DNA from 3 places in the Candidatus Arsenophonus phytopathogenicus genome. Region 1 is predicted to be linked to each of the others. Evidence: predicted binding sites of a transcription regulator. Region 1 holds the regulator's gene; each other region holds the start of a gene.
What was found. Region 1 encodes CRP, which controls carbon source genes, mostly activating them, when cyclic AMP is high. Its sites were predicted from a motif close to ATGTGANNNNNNTCACAT; they were not measured.
Positions count from the first base shown of each region.

Region 1 (6,052 bases):
TATTGCTGGCTTACTGATTTCCTATTTATTCGGTTTTATTTTTACCTATTTGTTCGCTAGTAAAAATGTCGATTTAAGTTAATGCAACCAAATAAAAGGGATACAAGCGAGTGTAAAAATACTCATTGTAATATTAAAAATAAACCAAGCATTACGCCCACGAAGCAGAATGCCGATTAAAGAACCAAAACCAACCCAGGCAAAACCTCCGATTAAATTGACAATCAACATAACAAAACTTATGATCAAAATCGAGTTAGCGTAGTTATCAGCAACACTATAACTACTAACCGCACCTAAGCCCATTATCCATGCTTTGGGATTCAGGAATTGTAATAAACTCCCTTGATACCATTTAATTGATTTAGCATTGGACTCTGTATTAAGTTGCATATGGTGGGATGTAGCGAGTTTCCAAGCAAGCCATAATAAATATAAAGTCCCAACGATTTTCATTATAATTTGTAGCACCGGCGAAAGCAGTAAAAGAACAGCAAGCCCAGCAGCAGAAATAAATAGAATACTCTGGATACCTAATATTACGCCGAACATTAAAGGTATTGAACGCCGCAAACCATACTGAGCACCTGATGACGTAAATAATAAATTATTTGGCCCAGGAGTAATCGCCACAATGAATAAAAAAGTAAATAACGCAAAAATCAGCCCATAACTCATTTAAGATCCTTTGATTAACTATTATTAATCTTTTTTTCATATTAAAAATAACAATATATTATCAGAATATATGTAGAATTAATTATTTAGATTTACAATTATGAGTAAAAATTTTCAACCAATAAATTGGGCTAAAAATCCTCATTTACAAACACTACTACCGCGTATTGTGAGGAAAAAGCCACAAATCAAACCGTTATGGCAACGCCTAGAATTACCTGATGGCGATTTTATTGATCTGGCTTGGAGTGAAGATCCTCAATCTGCGAAGCATAAACCTCGACTGGTCATTTTTCATGGCTTAGAAGGCAGTTTTAGAAGCCCATATGCTCATGGCATGTTAGAAGCGACTAAAAGACGAGGATGGCTTGGTGTAATTATGCATTTTCGTGGCTGTAGTGGAGAACCGAATCGACAAAAACGCATTTATCATTCCGGTGAAATTACCGATGCCCGCTACTTCCTCAAATGGCAGAAAACGATTTACGGTCAAGTACCAATTGCCGCGGTTGGCTACTCACTTGGTGGTAATATGTTAGCTTGCTATTTAGCAGAAACCGGACAATATGCTGATGTTAATGCAGCAGTCATTGTTTCCGCCCCTTTAATGTTAGAGCCTTGTTCAATTCGTTTAGAAAAAGGGATTTCACAATTCTATGAGCGTTATTTACTAAACGGCCTTAAACGTAATACAACACGCAAACTCATTCGCTACCCAGGTTCATTACCGCTTAATTTGCTACAACTAAAAAAGCTAAAACGGCTGCGTGATTTTGATAATGTCATCACGGCTATAATACACGGTTTTAAAGATGCAGCGGATTATTATCATCAATGTAGTGCTCTACCTCGGTTACCGAATATCCGTGTGCCAACACTAATTATTCATGCAAAAGATGATCCTTTTATGGCGCCTGAAGTTGTACCGGATATCAACCAATTACCAGCTAATATTGAGTATCAAATGACAGAACATGGTGGTCACGTTGGGTTTGTTAGTGGCACATTAAAACAGCCTAAAATGTGGCTTGAGCAACGCATACCTGATTGGTTAACCCCACATCTGGAGCCGTAATTTATGATCATTCGATGGCAACAGCTAGCAGCAGATACTTTAAATAATTTGATTGAAAGCTTTGTGTTACGAGAAGGAACGGATTATGGTAAAGATGAGAAAACGCTGGAAGAAAAAGTTGAGGATATTAAGCAACAATTACGATTAGGAAGTGTTGTGCTTGTCTGGTCTGGTCTGGTCTGGTCTGGTCTGGTCTGGTCTGGTCTGGTCTGGTCTGGTCTGGTCTGGTCTGGTCTGGTCTGAATTACATGAAACGATAAATATTTTGCCAAAAACACAATTACATTCTTAAATAACTGTATACATCGCTATATAAAAATAAATTTTACGTTATTGTAATTAATTTGTTAAAATATTGTGTTATCTGAATGCGTAATGGAAGCCACTTATTATGTCAGCTAATCATCCGATCATTCCAGTAACAGGCGCCAGCACCACCAGCCTTACATTTCAAAAAACCTTTACTCAGTTAAAGCTTTCGGCAGCAACCATTGAAGGTGATAGCTTTCATCGTTATACTCGCCCTGAAATGGATGTTGCTATTCTTAAAGCTAAAGAACAGAATCGTCATATTAGTTATTTTGGACCTGAATCCAATGATTTTGGTCTGCTTGAACAAAGTTTGATCGAGTATGGAGAAAAGGGATAGGAAAACGCCGGCGCTATTTGCACACCTACGATGAAGCCGTCCCTTACAATCTTCAACCTGGGACTTTTACACCATGGGAAGCATTACCTAAAAATACCAATATACTATTTTATGAAAGGTTACATGGTGGGGTTGTAACATCAAAATATAATGTGGCTAAACATGTAGATTTGTTAGTCGGTGTCGTGCCTATTGTTAATCTTGAATGAATCCAGAAACTAATTCGTGATACATAAGAACGGGGTCATTCAAGAGAAGCTGTGATGGATTCAGTTATCCGCTCAATGGGAGATTACATTAAATATATCACCCCACAATTTTCTCGCACCCATATCAACTTTCAACGTGTTCCAACCGTTGATACCTCTAACCCCTTTGCCGCTAAAGCGATTCCTTCACCAGATGAAAGTTTTATAGTGATCCGATTTAATGGTCTGACCCGGATCGATTTTCCCTATCTTTTATCCATGCTACACAATTCATTTATTTCTTCAATGAACACATTGGTTATTCCAGGTGGCAAACTAGGTTTAGCATTGGAGTTAATTATGACCCCATTAGTAAAAAAGCTTGTCACTAATAAAAAAATTATCCATAAAATAAGCTAACAACACAGCATTATATTTTTACTTATATCAATTTTTTATTCTTATAACCATTTTAAAGTTCAAACTATGCATAAAATTATCTTTTCCGTATATCATAATAATCGCGGTAATATTTTCTGGTAAATTATTTAATAACGTAATTATATTATAATGTTAATATTTATTTTTGCTATAATTTGATAACTTATGAAATAATATATTATTATTTCGGTTTAATTTTCAAATGTAATATTTACTTTGTCATACTTATTAATAAACACAATAAAACTAATCAACTTATTGCTAAAATATGGATTATTTGGTCTATACAACATGACTGAATCGAGACAGTAGAGACAGGATGCTTTTATTATGCTACAAAGCAAAAGCACATTTATAGTATGGTTAAGATCAATACCAAAAATTCCGAATCAATATACCCTATAGTTAATATTAACTTTTCCAAACTAAACAAGTTAGTATGCTATGTTAGAATTTTATAAGATAAGCCAGCCTTATCAAGATTGGTATTTTCATATTTAGGCTGCAATAACATTAGAGGATTAAGCGAATGGTTTTCGGCAAACCACACACAAACCCGACTCTTGAATGGTTTTTGTCACACTGCCATATTCACAAATATCCATCCAAAAGCACTCTTATTCATCAGGGCGAAAAAGCAGAAACACTTTATTATATTGTAAAAGGTTCTGTTGCTGTTTTGATTAAAGATGAAGAAGGAAAAGAGATGATCCTTTCCTATCTGAATCAGGGGGACTTTATTGGTGAACTTGGATTATTTGAGGAAGGGCAAGAGCGAACAGCTTGGGTTAGAGCTAAAAGCGCCTGTGAAGTCGCTGAAATCTCTTATAAAAAATTTCGCCAATTAATACAGATAAATCCAGATATTTTGATGCGATTATCAGCACAAATGGCTAAACGCTTACAAACAACTTCTGAAAAAGTCGGTAATCTAGCTTTTTTGGATGTTACAGGCCGTATTGCGCAAACATTATTAAATTTAGCAAAACAACCTGACGCGATGACGCATCCAGATGGAATGCAAATTAAAATAACTCGCCAAGAGATAGGTCAAATAGTAGGATGCTCACGTGAAACAGTGGGACGTATCCTAAAAATGCTAGAAGATCAAAATCTGATTTCTGCTCACGGTAAAACCATTGTCGTTTACGGTACACGTTAATATTCTATAAACCAGTACCTACTTTTATGTAGTGTATTGGTTTTACAAACTTATTTATTGTTATTAATATACAATTAAATTATGAATATATAATTACAATAGTAATAAAAAATCGAATAGCTGAATAATGATACAACTTTAATATGATATTTGAAATTAAAAATAACCGAACTATCTATCATAAAATTTACTAGATAGTCAGAGTATAATAATCAAACCTTATTAAGTTTATTTTCCAAAAACGATTTTAATACTACCGCATTATTATGATCTTCGTCTTTGTTAGAAAAAAGAAGTATCAAACAGTCCCATTTTACTTTAAGCAATAAATGTTGCCAACTATCAGGGATTATTTTCTAATTCTTCAAAATAAAGTCGCTTAAATTGAGTAAAATTTGCTGGATATTTATGAAACCATTTTCTTAAATCATTTGATGGAGCAACATTTTTATTCCATTCATCATAGCGAAGATCTTGTTTTTTTAATACCTCTTGGCCATATCCTATCAACCAATACCCGATAGCCATCATTACCGGTTTTATCCGCATAAATGCGTTTACAAATTATCATCTTTGTACCATTTTTTGATAATAAAAAATTTAACAAAAATTTCTTTTATTATGTTTAATAGTAGTCCTGTATCGATGATAAATACAAAAAACATATTTACTTTCTATATACTGCTTTTCACCTATTGAGATTTACATTTCAAGCAAAATAAAACTATTTTTCCAACGTTGATAGTTATACTTATCATTGAAATAAATAGCCAGACATGATCTAATTTGTAATAAATTAATACTTTAGAAAATTATTTAATAACTCATGTCCTTGCTCACTCAAGATGCTTTCTGGATGGAATTGGACGCCCTCAATAGGTAGTGTTTTATGCCGAATACCCATAATTTCATCAATATTTCCATCATGTAGCGTCCAGGCAGTAACTTCAAAGGTAGCGGGTAAAGTTCCAGCAACAATCACCAAAGAATGGTAACGAGTAACCTGTAATGGACGATTTAATCCTTTAAAAATACCTTGCTGGTTATGATGAATTGCAGATACCTTGCCATGCATTACTTCTCTCGCTTTGACAATTGAAGCACCAAAAGCCTGACCAATCGCCTGGTGACCAAGGCAAACCCCCAAAATTGGGATCTTACCGGCAAAATATGAAATTGTATTTAGTGAAACACCCGCCTCATTAGGTGTACATGGACCCGGTGAAATAACTAAATGTGTCGGCGCTAATGTTTCTATCTCCGAGATAGTTATTGCATCATTACGTTTAACTACAACATCAACTCCTAACTCACACAGATATTGATAAAGGTTATAGGTAAACGAATCATAGTTATCAATTATCAAAAGCATAACTAGCTATCCAAATGATTTTTATAGTAATAATTCCTTAATTATGAACTTTATTATTAAGGCAAATTGTACTGATTATTATACCATAACAATAACGTGAGCTATCATACCATAACCGTAGAAAAAAATGGCTTACAAAAATCAATCAAAATGTTTCGTTTTAATAAATAAACACAATAATTATAAATGAGAATAATGATAAAGGATTACTATAAACTATTATAAACTTCGTGATAATATTGACCATAAGGTTTTAAATTATTTGATGTTATTTCGATAAATTTCACCAATATATTTAGTTGCTTCATCAAATTTGTTATCAATAAGATAATTATCATAGACTTCATTATAACATTCTATATTTCTTGGATTTGCCATAATTCCAATATCCACTGCCATGTGATTAATAATTTCTCGTTGGATCTCAATATTTTTAATCGTCTCAGCACCTTCACTGGCTAAAAAATGAGAAACAAAATTTGATTTA
Region 1 is NZ_JBUIOB010000017.1:137,321-143,372, forward strand. Features, by position in the region: gene murP (PTS N-acetylmuramic acid transporter subunit IIBC) at 1-82, shown strand, start outside; gene AC01GB_RS03970 (LysE family translocator) at 79-678, opposite strand; gene AC01GB_RS03975 (hydrolase) at 779-1,753, shown strand; gene AC01GB_RS03980 (YheU family protein) at 1,757-1,996, shown strand; partial or broken gene AC01GB_RS03985 (phosphoribulokinase) at 2,145-3,010, shown strand; gene crp (cAMP-activated global transcriptional regulator CRP) at 3,561-4,193, shown strand; partial or broken gene AC01GB_RS03995 (DUF488 domain-containing protein) at 4,406-4,764, opposite strand; gene AC01GB_RS04000 (aminodeoxychorismate synthase component II) at 4,990-5,565, opposite strand; gene AC01GB_RS04005 (hypothetical protein) at 5,824-6,052, opposite strand, start outside.

Region 2 (6,052 bases), 920 kb from region 1:
TTTAGCTACAACCGGTTCGCGCGGCTAATGAGAATACTGATATTCACAAAATAAGTAAAAATATTCAGTATTGTCATTAGTCGCGAGGATGTAGCAAGAAAGGAAATATTGGTGTTATTATATAAATAAACAGCTATTAAAAGGGTATTATTTTGCTTAATCCTATTGTTCGTAAATTTCAATATGGCCAGCATACCGTCACTATCGAAATGGGTATGATGGCGCGTCAGGCGACTGCTGCAGTTATGGTTAATATGGATGATACAGCCGTATTTGTCACTGTTGTTGGGCAGAAAAAAGTGAAAGAAGGGCAGGATTTCTTTCCACTGACAGTTAACTATCAGGAGCGATCTTATGCTGCCGGCCGAATCCCCGGTAGTTTTTTTCGTCGTGAGGGTCGTCCTGGTGAAGGTGAAACACTGATAGCCCGGCTGATTGATCGTCCACTTCGTCCCTTGTTTCCAGAGGGATTTGTCAATGAAATACAAATTATTGCTACGGTTGTATCCATTAATCCGCAAGTGAATCCAGATATTGTTGCTATGATCGGCGCCTCTGCTGCATTATCTATATCGGGTATTCCATTTAATGGTCCAATTGGTGCAGCTCGTGTTGGTTATATTGATGACCAGTATGTTTTAAATCCCACCGTTGATGAATTGAATAGCAGTCGCTTAGATTTAGTTGTCGCAGGTACGTCGAGTGCGGTACTAATGGTAGAGTCTGAAGCTGATTTATTGACGGAAGAGCAAATGCTTGGTGCGGTTGTTTTTGGTCACGAGCAACAGCAAATCGTGATTGATAATATTAATGCCTTGGCAGCCGAAACAGGTAAAGAAAAATGGGATTGGCAGCCTGAAGCGATTAATGAAGAATTACATAATCGTATTGCTCAATTAGCTGAAGAGCGGTTAGGTGATGCTTATCGTATTACTGAAAAACAAGAACGTTACACTAACGTTGATGCAATTAAAGAAGATGTCGCTAATGCGCTTTTGGCAGAAAATGAATCTTTAGATGTTGCAGAGATAAACGACATTCTTTCCGGTTTAGAGAAAAAAGTTGTCCGTACTCGGGTATTAAAAGGTGAACCGCGGATTGATGGGCGAGAAAAAGACATGGTACGTGCACTTGATGTCCGTACGGGTGTATTACCTCGTACCCATGGTTCAGCATTATTTACGCGCGGAGAAACGCAGGCGTTGGTCACGGCAACTCTTGGTACTGAACGTGATGCGCAAGTTATTGACGAGCTGATGGGTGAATATACCGATCGTTTTCTATTCCATTATAATTTTCCTCCTTATTCAGTAGGTGAGACAGGCATGGTCGGTTCGCCAAAAAGGCGTGAAATTGGCCATGGGCGTTTGGCTAAGCGTGGAGTATTGGCGGTGATGCCGAACCAGTCAGAGTTTCTCTATACTGTACGTGTAGTGTCTGAAATCACTGAATCTAATGGCTCTTCTTCTATGGCTTCCGTCTGTGGGGCATCACTAGCATTAATGGATGCCGGTGTTCCAATTAAGGCAGCGGTAGCAGGTATTGCAATGGGATTAGTGAAAGAAAACGATGATTTTGTTGTGCTTTCCGATATCTTGGGTGATGAAGATCATTTAGGCGATATGGATTTTAAAGTCGCGGGTAGTCGTGAAGGTATTAGTGCTCTGCAAATGGATATCAAGATTGAGGGCATTACGCGTGAAATTATGCAAGTTGCGTTAAACCAGGCAAAAGGGGCTCGTTTACACATTTTAAGTGTTATGGAAGAGGCTATTAATGGCCCTCGTGAAGAGATTTCTGAGTTTGCGCCACGTATTCATACTATCCACATCAACCCTGATAAGATCAAAGATGTAATAGGTAAAGGTGGTTCTGTCATTAGAGCATTGACTGAAGAAACCGTTACTACGATTGAAATTGATGATGATGGTACCGTAAAAATTGCTGCAACCGATAGTTCTAAAGCAGAAGCGGCTATTCGTCGTATTGAAGATATTACCGCAGAAGTTGAAGTTGGCCGTATCTATCAGGGCAAAGTCACACGTATCGTTGACTTTGGTGCTTTTGTTGCCATTGGTGGTGGTAAAGAAGGGCTGGTGCATATCTCTCAGATAGCAGAAAAACGCGTTGAAAAAGTTACTGATTACTTACAGTTAGGTCAGGAAGTGCCAGTCAAAGTATTGGAAATTGATCGGCAGGGTCGTATTCGCCTTAGTATTAAAGAGGCGGTTTCTGCTGAAAAGCCGGCTGAAACAGAAACACAGATTTCTGCAGAATAATTTGACGTAAGGCTCGGTGTCCTGTAAAAAGAGCACCTACTCAGTTTTTTTAATAGCTGAGTCTCCGGTAATTGTGGGGATTGACGGGATATATTGACTAGTTTCTGTCTTTGGGAGAAGGCAATGAATTCTTTTCTGCGCTGGCTTTATACTGCTGCTATTGTTTTTATTGTCGGTTGCAGCAGTGAAAACTGGCGTAAAAATGAAGTCTTTGCTGTCCCATTGCAACCCACATTGCAACAAGAAGTAATATTGGCTCGTATGGAACAGATCCTAGCGAGCCGGTCGTTGTCCGATGATGAATATGCACAGCTTTTATATGAACGCGGTGTGTTGTATGATAGTCTCGGATTGAGGGCGTTAGCGCGCAATGATTTTACCATGGCGCTAGCTATACGTCCTGATATTCCGGAAGTTTTTAATTTTCTGGGAATATATTTTACACAGGCAGGCAATTTTGATGCTGCCTATGAAGCGTTTGATTCTGTTTTAGAGCTTGATCTAACTTACAATTTCGCGCGCATGAATCGGGGTATTGCACTGTATTATGGTGGGAGATATCGATTGGCGCAGGGTGATCTGCTGGCGTATTATCGACAAGATCCAAATGATCCTTTCCGCAGCTTATGGCTGTATTTAGTGGAGAAAGAGATAAAACCAAAAATGGCGCAAGCCAATTTGTTATCTCGTTATAACCAAGCGGAAAAAGGGCAATGGGGCTGGAATATAGTTGAATTCTATTTAGGTAAAATCAGTGAAAAAACATTGATGGTTCGTTTGAAAGAGAATTCAACAGATAACACTTCGCTCGCTGAGCATCTTAGTGAAACTAACTTCTATTTAGGTAAATATTACCTAAGTCTGGGGGATAATGATAACGCTATAGCGTTATTCAAGCTTACGGTAGCTAGCAATGCACATAGCTTTGTTGAGCACCGCTATGCTCTGTTGGAACTGGCTTTGTTAGGTCAGGCACAAGACGACCTTTCAGAATCAGGCTAACAGTAGCGACGAACATATCATCACTGCTTTTTTAAGTCTTCATCGATTGTGATGAGGGCTTGTTGTTCGTTTAATAACATAATTTGAGCCAGTTCACATTTTAAATGAAAATGACCGAAATTTTTTTCGCAGAGTTATGTAAACTGGCCGCCATAATAAATGAGGCACTTTTGCATGACTAATGAGACTGAAATCTCTTTTGCTGATTTAGGTTTATCAACACCGATTCTTTCTGCACTAAATGACCTTGGTTATGAAAAACCATCGCCAATCCAGCAGCAATGTATCCCCTATTTATTAGATGGGTGTGACGTATTAGGTATGGCACAAACCGGTAGTGGTAAAACCGCCGCTTTTAGTTTGCCGCTATTACATAATATAGATATCACATTGAAAGCCCCTCAAATCTTAGTGTTGGCACCAACGCGTGAGTTAGCCGTACAAGTTGCGGAAGCCATGAGTGAATTCTCCAAACACATTCGTTCAGTAAATGTAGTCGCACTTTATGGTGGGCAGCGTTACGATTCGCAACTACGCGCACTAAGGCAAGGCCCGCAAATTGTAGTAGGAACTCCGGGTCGCTTATTAGATCATTTGAAACGAGGGACGCTAAATTTATCCCATTTACGTGGTTTGGTTCTTGATGAAGCGGACGAAATGTTACGTATGGGGTTCATTGAAGACGTTGAAAATATCATGAGTCAGATCCCAACCGAGCATCAAACGGCACTATTTTCTGCCACAATGCCGGAAGCGATCCGTCGTATTACCCGTCGTTTTATGAAATCACCAAAAGAGATCAGCATTCAATCCAGTGTGACGACGCGTCCAGACATTACTCAAAGTTATTGGTCTGTCTATGGCATGCGTAAAAATGAAGCATTAGTTCGTTTTTTGGAGGCTGAAGATTTTGATGCGGCAATTATTTTTGTACGCACTAAAAATGCCACATTAGAGGTTGCTGAAGCGCTTGAACGTAGTGGCTATAATAGCTCGGCTCTAAATGGCGATATGAATCAAGCTCTACGTGAGCAAACCTTAGAACGTTTGAAAGATGGCCGTCTTGATATATTAATTGCCACCGATGTCGCAGCACGAGGTCTAGATGTTGAACGCATTAGTTTAGTTGTTAATTATGACATACCGATGGATGCAGAATCTTATGTGCATCGAATTGGTCGTACCGGTCGGGCAGGTCGAGCTGGTCGTGCTATTTTGTTTGTCGATAATCGTGAACGTCGACTACTACGCAATATTGAACGTACCATGAAGCAGCCAATTGCCGAAGTTGAGTTACCAAGTTCTGCACTTTTAAGTGAACGTCGCCAAGCTAAATTTGCTGAAAATATTCAAAAGCAATTAGAAAGCGGTGATTTAGAAAAATATCGTGCATTACTGGCTAAATTAGTTGTTGATGATGATCTGGATATGGAAACCTTAGCTTCAGCACTATTAAAAATGGCGCAAGGTGATCGGCCGCTAATATTGCCACCTGATCCTGTTCGTCGTGCAAAACGTGAATTTAATTCACCTGATGAGCGTCGTCGCAGTAACGGTACTTCTGAACGTAGTCCGCGTCGTGATGTCGGTGATATGGAATTGTACCGTATTGAAGTTGGTCGTGATGATGGCGTTGAAGTTCGCCACATTGTTGGTGCAATTGCTAACGAAGCGGATATTAGTAGTCGTTATATTGGTAATATTAAGTTGTTTGCTTCACACTCAACAATAGAGTTACCAAAAGGTATGCCAAATGAATTACTTAATCATTTGACACGTACACGTATTTTGAATAAGCCAATGCAAATGCAATTGTTAGGTGAAGCAAAACCGTTTGAACGTCGTGGTAACGGTGGGCAGCGTAATGGCGGTGGATTACGTGAGCGAGGACATCGCTTTGGTAATGAACGTCGTAGTGAGCGTGAACAGTTCCGTGGTCGTAACGAAGGGAATAATAACTCTGGATTACGCCGTCGTAGCAATCACAATATCTAATGTAATAGGATTATTGTCCTATTTAGCGCCAAAAGCTGAATTCAATTGAATTCAGCTTTTTGTTTATTAAAAGGTTATCAACCGAATTAGCATAATCCTAACGCCTCTTTGAAGACTTTCAGGTAGCGACGGCTGATCGGAATATGTTGACTATTACTTAATACCAGTTTTGCCTGATTATTTTCAGTAAAAGTAATTTCTTTTAGTTGGGCCATATTAATCAAATATTGGCGTTGGTAACGAACCAATGTGGTACGCATTTCAATAGTGCGTAGTGTCAGCTCGGTAAATCCTTCTTGATTTTTATTATTCATAACATATACACCATTCATACGAGATGTAATGTAGAGCACTTCGCCAAGGGGTATCAACCAAATACGATTGTGGCCTACACAGGGAATGTATTTAAGGGAGATATTACTCGACAATTGTTCAATATTCTGTTTTTGTCGATAGTGATGTAACCGCTGAAGGGTTTTTGATAAACGGTTTTTTTCTAACGGTTTTAGCAAATAGTCAAAACCGTGCTCCTCAAGAGCTTGAATAGCGTATTCGTCGAAGGCGGTAACAAATATAATATAAGGCCGATGTTGCGGACCGAGCATTTGTACCATTTCAAGTCCTGTAATGCGAGGCATTTGAATATCAAGGAAAACAACATCCGGTTTTTTTATGATGAATAACCCTGAGTGCTTCAATGGCATTAAAGCATTCGCTAATAATATCGATATTGGCTTCCTGCTCTAATAGGTAACGTAAATTCTCGCGTGCAAGAG
Region 2 is NZ_JBUIOB010000017.1:1,052,424-1,058,475, forward strand. Features, by position in the region: gene pnp (polyribonucleotide nucleotidyltransferase) at 153-2,279, shown strand; gene nlpI (lipoprotein NlpI) at 2,403-3,281, shown strand; gene yrbN (protein YrbN) at 3,392-3,463, shown strand; gene AC01GB_RS08875 (DEAD/DEAH family ATP-dependent RNA helicase) at 3,456-5,276, shown strand; partial or broken gene btsR (two-component system response regulator BtsR) at 5,363-6,052, opposite strand, start outside.
Region 2: the regulator CRP is predicted to act here: its motif matches at 3,363-3,380, upstream of yrbN (protein YrbN).

Region 3 (6,052 bases), on a different contig from region 1:
ACCAGAATCGATGTTAAACCTGTATGAAAAGTTACATTTATCAGAAGGGGTGCAAGAAGTTGGAACCAGCAATCAATTTATCGATAGCTGTAATTACGATATTATTATGGGTCATAACAGTAAAGTGTCTACTTAAATTTGTGATGCACTGTGGGAAAGTGGTTACACTTTTGGCACGCTTCCGGTAACCAAGGGTTGTAATTATAGTGATACTCAATTTTGCACTCGGCTTTGATTGATTTAGCATAAAAAATTGAGTACGGTCAATAGAAAAACCCCACGCAATTTGCGTGGGGTTTTAGTGTTTTTGCGGTCTTTATAGATTGTGTTGAGATGTCATAAAGCCGGCCAGAATGGATCAAACATTAAACAAAAAGTTCATTACATCGCCATCTTGCACAATATAATCTTTCCCCTCGGCGCGCATTTTGCCGGCTTCTTTGGCGCCTTGCTCGCCGTTATAGTGAATAAAATCGGCAAATGCGATTGTTTGGGCGCGGATAAAACCTTTTTCAAAATCGGTGTGAATTTTACCGGCCGCTTGTGGTGCGGTGGCACCAACAGGGATGGTCCAGGCGCGAACTTCTTTGACCCCGGCAGTGAAGTAAGTTTGTAAATTAAGTAACTTATAACCGGCGCGGATCACACGATTTAGCCCCGGCTCTTCAATACTCAGCTCAGCCATAAATTCGTCGCGTTCATCTTCATCCAGGTCGGCGATATCGGCTTCAACGGCCGCACATACTGGCACCACCACCGAGCCCTCTTTTTCAGCAATGGCCCGCACTGCATCTAGGTGGTGATTGTTGTTAAAACCATCTTCACTCACATTGGCAATATACATGGTTGATTTGAGAGTTAAAAAGCTGAGATAGCGGATGGTGGCTTTTTCTTCTTTACTTAACGCTAGAGTTCGTAGCATCTCTGCGTTTTCAAGATGCGGTAAACATTTTGTCAAAATGTCTAATTCAATTTTTGCTTCTTTGTCGCCACCTTTAGCTTTTTTCTGAATGCGATAAATAGCACGTTCACAGGTATCTAAGTCAGCTAATGCCAATTCAGTATTAATGGTATCAATATCTGCTAGTGGATCAACCTGGCCGGCAACATGGATGATGTTATCATTGTCGAAACAGCGAACAACATGGCCGATCGCTTCAGTTTCACGGATGTTAGTTAAAAATTGATTGCCTAAACCTTCGCCTTTAGATGCACCTTTTACCAGTCCGGCAATGTCGACAAACTCCATTGTTGTCGGTAGTACTCGCTGTGGTTTGACAATTTGCGCCAATTGATCAAGACGAGGATCGGGCATCGGTACTACACCGGTATTAGGCTCAATAGTACAAAAAGGGAAGTTTGCTGCCTCGATGCCGGCTTTGGTCAGCGCATTAAAAAGCGTTGATTTTCCTACATTGGGCAGACCAACGATACCGCATTTAAATCCCATAAATATGTTACCTTAGTTTTTATCTGTTCAATCGCGTATCGCTAATTGATAAATATGAATGAATTTATCGATGATTATACACGTAAAAGTTACCTTGCCGAAGATATGATGTAATAAGTATTAACTCGATGCCTTAAAAGCGTGCAACTGATTTACTGCTTTATTAACGCCTTCATTAAGCAGGATCGGTGTACAACGTATTGCTTCATCAATGGTATCATCGATTAATTTTTGTTCCTGAAGGGTGGGTTTATTCAACACAAAGCCGACAACTTTATTTTTATCACCGGGATGACCAATACCGATGCGTAAACGATAAAAATTAGGGTTGTTGCCTAGTTTATTTTGAATATCTTTAAGACCATTATGTCCGCCATTGCTGCCGCCTAATTTTATTTTGGCGGTGCCTGGCATTAAATCTAATTCGTCATGGGCGACAAGAATTTCAGCTGGCTTGATACGATAAAAACTGGCTAATGCTAACACTGATTTTCCACTAAGATTCATATATGTTGTCGGTATCAGTAAGCGAACATCATTATTTGCCAAGTTGATTCTGGCGGTATGACCAAAAAATTTACTTTCTTCTTTTAGTAATTGATTATGTTGTTTGGCTAATAATTCGACATACCAGGCGCCTGCATTATGCCGAGTTAACGCGTATTCAGAACCTGGGTTAGCCAGACCGACGATCAGTTGTATGTTACTCACCATATTCTTTCACTATTGAGCGGTTTTAATTAATGAACATAGCTTACCTTTTCTGACAACCGACTACAAAAAGTTAAATTTGATGACAGTAGAATAGGTTGATCAGGTTAGCTGCATAATGGCTACTATTTTTTCAATAAAAATAGTTTTATGTATAGATTTGTGAATAAAATATTATCTAATGTGATCATTTTCTCAATCTGTGTCGGAAAACTATTACTATAATATAGCAAAAGAGTAGGTATTTTTATTATTCAATATTGTACATAGTGATAAGTATTTTGGAGGGTATGATATGAAAAAAACAGTCTTTTTTATTAGGTAATTGCTTGATGGTAACTGGGATGGCAATTATGGTGCTCAGTATTGCATATAATATTTGCAATCATGTTTTTCAATTAGAACTACCCGAATATTTAGCAAAAATATCACTGACTAGTCTTTTTATTGGAAGTTTGATTTGGTTAGCTGGTGCTAGAGTGAGTGGTCATGAGGGCATTGCTGATCGTTATTGGTGGCCGCGAAATTTTGACGAGCGCCATCGTCGGTAATCTATTTTACAGTAAAGAAAAACCCCGTGATAAATGCCAAAGGGTTTTCGGTAGTACTAAGTTAATAAATACGGCAGCTAAAAATTTAACTGAGAGTAATTTATTATTTAGTGTTCAAACATCGCTGAGATTGACTCTTCGTTGCTGATCCTACGAATGGCTTCAGCCAACATGACTGATAGCGTTAATGAGCGAACCTTGTTGAGCTGTTTGATTTCAGCTGATAAGGGAATAGTGTCACAAACAACCACCTCATCAATGACTGAATCTTTAATATTAGCGAGGGCATTACCGGAAAATATGGGATGGGTAGCATAAGCAAAGACCCGTTTAGCGCCTCTTTCCTTAAGTGCTTCAGCGGCTTTACACAAGGTACCACCGGTATCTATCATATCATCGACCAGTACACAGTCTCGATTAGCAACATCACCAATGATATGCATAACTTGGGAAACGTTTGCGCGTGGCCGACGTTTATCAATAATGGCCATATCGGTATCATTTAATAATTTGGCAATGGCGCGGGCACGTATTACTCCGCCTATATCGGGTGAAACGACGATCGGATTGTCTAGATTTTGTTGTAGCATATCTTCTAACAAAATCGGACTACCAAAAACGTTATCTACCGGCACATCAAAAAAACCCTGGATTTGCTCGGCATGCAGATCGACAGTTAAGACCCGGTCAACACCGACACTGGAAAGAAAATCGGCGACTACTTTAGCGGTAATAGGCACACGCGCTGAACGTACACGGCGATCTTGACGTGCATAACCAAAATAGGGAATGACAGCGGTGATCCGACCAGCAGATGCACGGCGTAGTGCATCAACCATGACAACAAGCTCCATTAAATTGTCGTTTGTTGGGGCACACGTTGATTGTATGATGAAAAGATCACCACCACGGACATTTTCATTAATTTGTACACTAACCTCACCATCACTAAAACGACCAACCGCAGCGTCGCCAAGGCTCGTATACAGTCGGTTGGCAACACGTTGAGCAAGTTCCGGTGTAGCATTACCAGCAAAAAGCTTCATATCAGGCACGTAAAAAACCTCAGGCTTGCGTCTATAAAGATATTATCGACCAAAAAATATTATTATTGATGGTCTCGATATCTGGAAATCCCAGCGCGGAATGTATGCAAAGGAGACTGGTTAACGCCTTGCGTAACGAAACCCTGCACCCACTCTGGGGCTTTATTTAACACCTTACGGGCAGCAGCTTCAGTTTCGAATTCCGCAAAAACGCAAGCACCTGTGCCGGTAAGACGTGATGATGTATATTCTAGCAGCCATGAAATAAGCTCTTCAACCTCAGGGAAACGTTTTCTTGCGATTGGTTCACAATCATTTGCGTATGGCCCTTGTAACAATGCGCTTAACGAGCGTTTTGCGGAATTACGTTTTAATTCCGGATCAGCAAAAATTTGTTGGGTAGCAATATTTATTCCAGGGTGGGCCACTAAATACCATTTTTCTGCAGGACTGGCTGGCAAAAGTTGATCACCGATGCCTTGTGCGAAAGCGGCATGACCTATTACGAATACCGGAACATCGGCGCCGAGCTGACGGCCAAGCTCGGCTAGAGTATTATCATCAATACGAGTTTGCCAATGGTGATTTAAGGCAATCAATGTGGTTGCTGCATTAGAAGAGCCACCGCCTAAACCACCACCGGTGGGTAATCTTTTCTTAACATAAATATCGGCACCTTGATGACTATCAGCGCGATCTACTTCAATGTAATAGCGCTGTAATAAACGCGCTGCTTTAACAATAAGGTTATTTTTTGCTGGCAGATTAGTAAAGGGTGTAAGCAGCCGAATTTGATTATCTTCACGTGGTTTGATTGTAATTTCATCACCATAGTTAAGAAATTGGAACAGAGTCTGAAGTTGATGGTAACCATCAGCTCGATGGCCGGTAATATAGAGAAATAAGTTAAGCTTTGCTGGAGAGGGCCAGGTTAATGTCATTCGTTTAGTGTCCAACTGTCCATTTTTAACTTAATACGTTGTTTACCTTGTGTTAATTCAATCCGGCTAGGTAGTTTAGGCTGACTATCCTGATGATAAGCAAGGTAGTTCAAATGCCAGGTTTCGCCATTTTGTCTATATTCGATGGTTTTTAACAGCCCATTTTCGTCTGATGTGAATGATGTGGCATTAGTGGGTAAACCGATTAACCAATAGGGCAGGTTTTCAATTGGAATTTCCATACCTATTAATTGATAAATCATCTGTGCAGGTTGATGATTGACATATTTTTTACCTTCTCTATCCATTAGCTGTGTAACGCCAGGGGTTACATTGAGCTCAAATTCTATTGTCCCTAATGGATTGGTCAGTAACAGGCGGTAATTAGACAGCGTATATTGTTGCCAAAAGAATTTGGCATAGGTTTTATTATCTGGGCCAATATAGGCAAAAGCACCACGGGTTTGAAATTTTGTCAATTTGACCAGTTGCTGCTGGTGGCTTATCCATAATGGATTGGTTATTGAGCCGTTTTTTTCAGTTGTTAATTGTTGATTGAATGTACATGCGGTCAAAAAAACAGCAATTAGTGGGATAAATTTGCAACAATAGTGACGTAAACTGGCAAACTGCTTGGCAATGAGTATCATTAAATATTTCCTATTTACACAAGTGGTATTAATTTGTTGATATCGATCAGAAAATTATTAAATGTAACTAAAATTGGGAAAAAATGCCCGAATTATTCATTTGCTTAGTTTAACATCTTTAATTGCCTAGTTGCATAAAGTAGAATACTACCTCAAAATTTCCTTATTAAAGTTATTGGTTTTATTTTTGTGTGCTTAACAGATGTTTAGAAACCATTTAGTTACTTGATTTAGTGAATATGACATTACTTGCACTCGGTATAAACCATAAAACCGCGCCTATAACGTTACGTGAACGGTTAATTTTTGGGCCGGAAAGAATTGAACACGCACTGGATAATTTACTTCAGCAGCCACTTGTTCATAGTGGCGTTGTGCTCTCTACATGTAACCGTACTGAGCTTTATCTATGCGTTGATTCACAAGAATCCCTACAAGATCAATTAATTAATTGGTTATGTAACTATCATCGTTTAAATTTAAATGATGTTAGAACAAGTATTTATTGGCACCAAGATAATGCTGCTGTTAGCCACTTAATGCGTGTTGCCAGTGGATTAGATTCATTAGTCTTAGGTGAGCCGCAAATTTTAGGTCAAGTTAAACAAGCATTTTCTAAATCTCAGCACTATACAAAGTTATCTAGTGAGTTGGAGCGTTTATTTCAACGCTCATTTTCAGTTGCTAAACGTATTCGTACGGA
Region 3 is NZ_JBUIOB010000019.1:163,291-169,342, forward strand. Features, by position in the region: gene AC01GB_RS15405 (hypothetical protein) at 1-136, shown strand, start outside; gene ychF (redox-regulated ATPase YchF) at 359-1,450, opposite strand; gene pth (aminoacyl-tRNA hydrolase) at 1,571-2,161, opposite strand; partial or broken gene ychH (stress-induced protein YchH) at 2,473-2,712, shown strand; gene prs (ribose-phosphate diphosphokinase) at 2,820-3,767, opposite strand; gene ispE (4-(cytidine 5'-diphospho)-2-C-methyl-D-erythritol kinase) at 3,821-4,699, opposite strand; gene lolB (lipoprotein insertase outer membrane protein LolB) at 4,696-5,349, opposite strand; gene hemA (glutamyl-tRNA reductase) at 5,589-6,052, shown strand, end outside.
Region 3: the regulator CRP is predicted to act here: its motif matches at 2,343-2,360, upstream of pth (aminoacyl-tRNA hydrolase).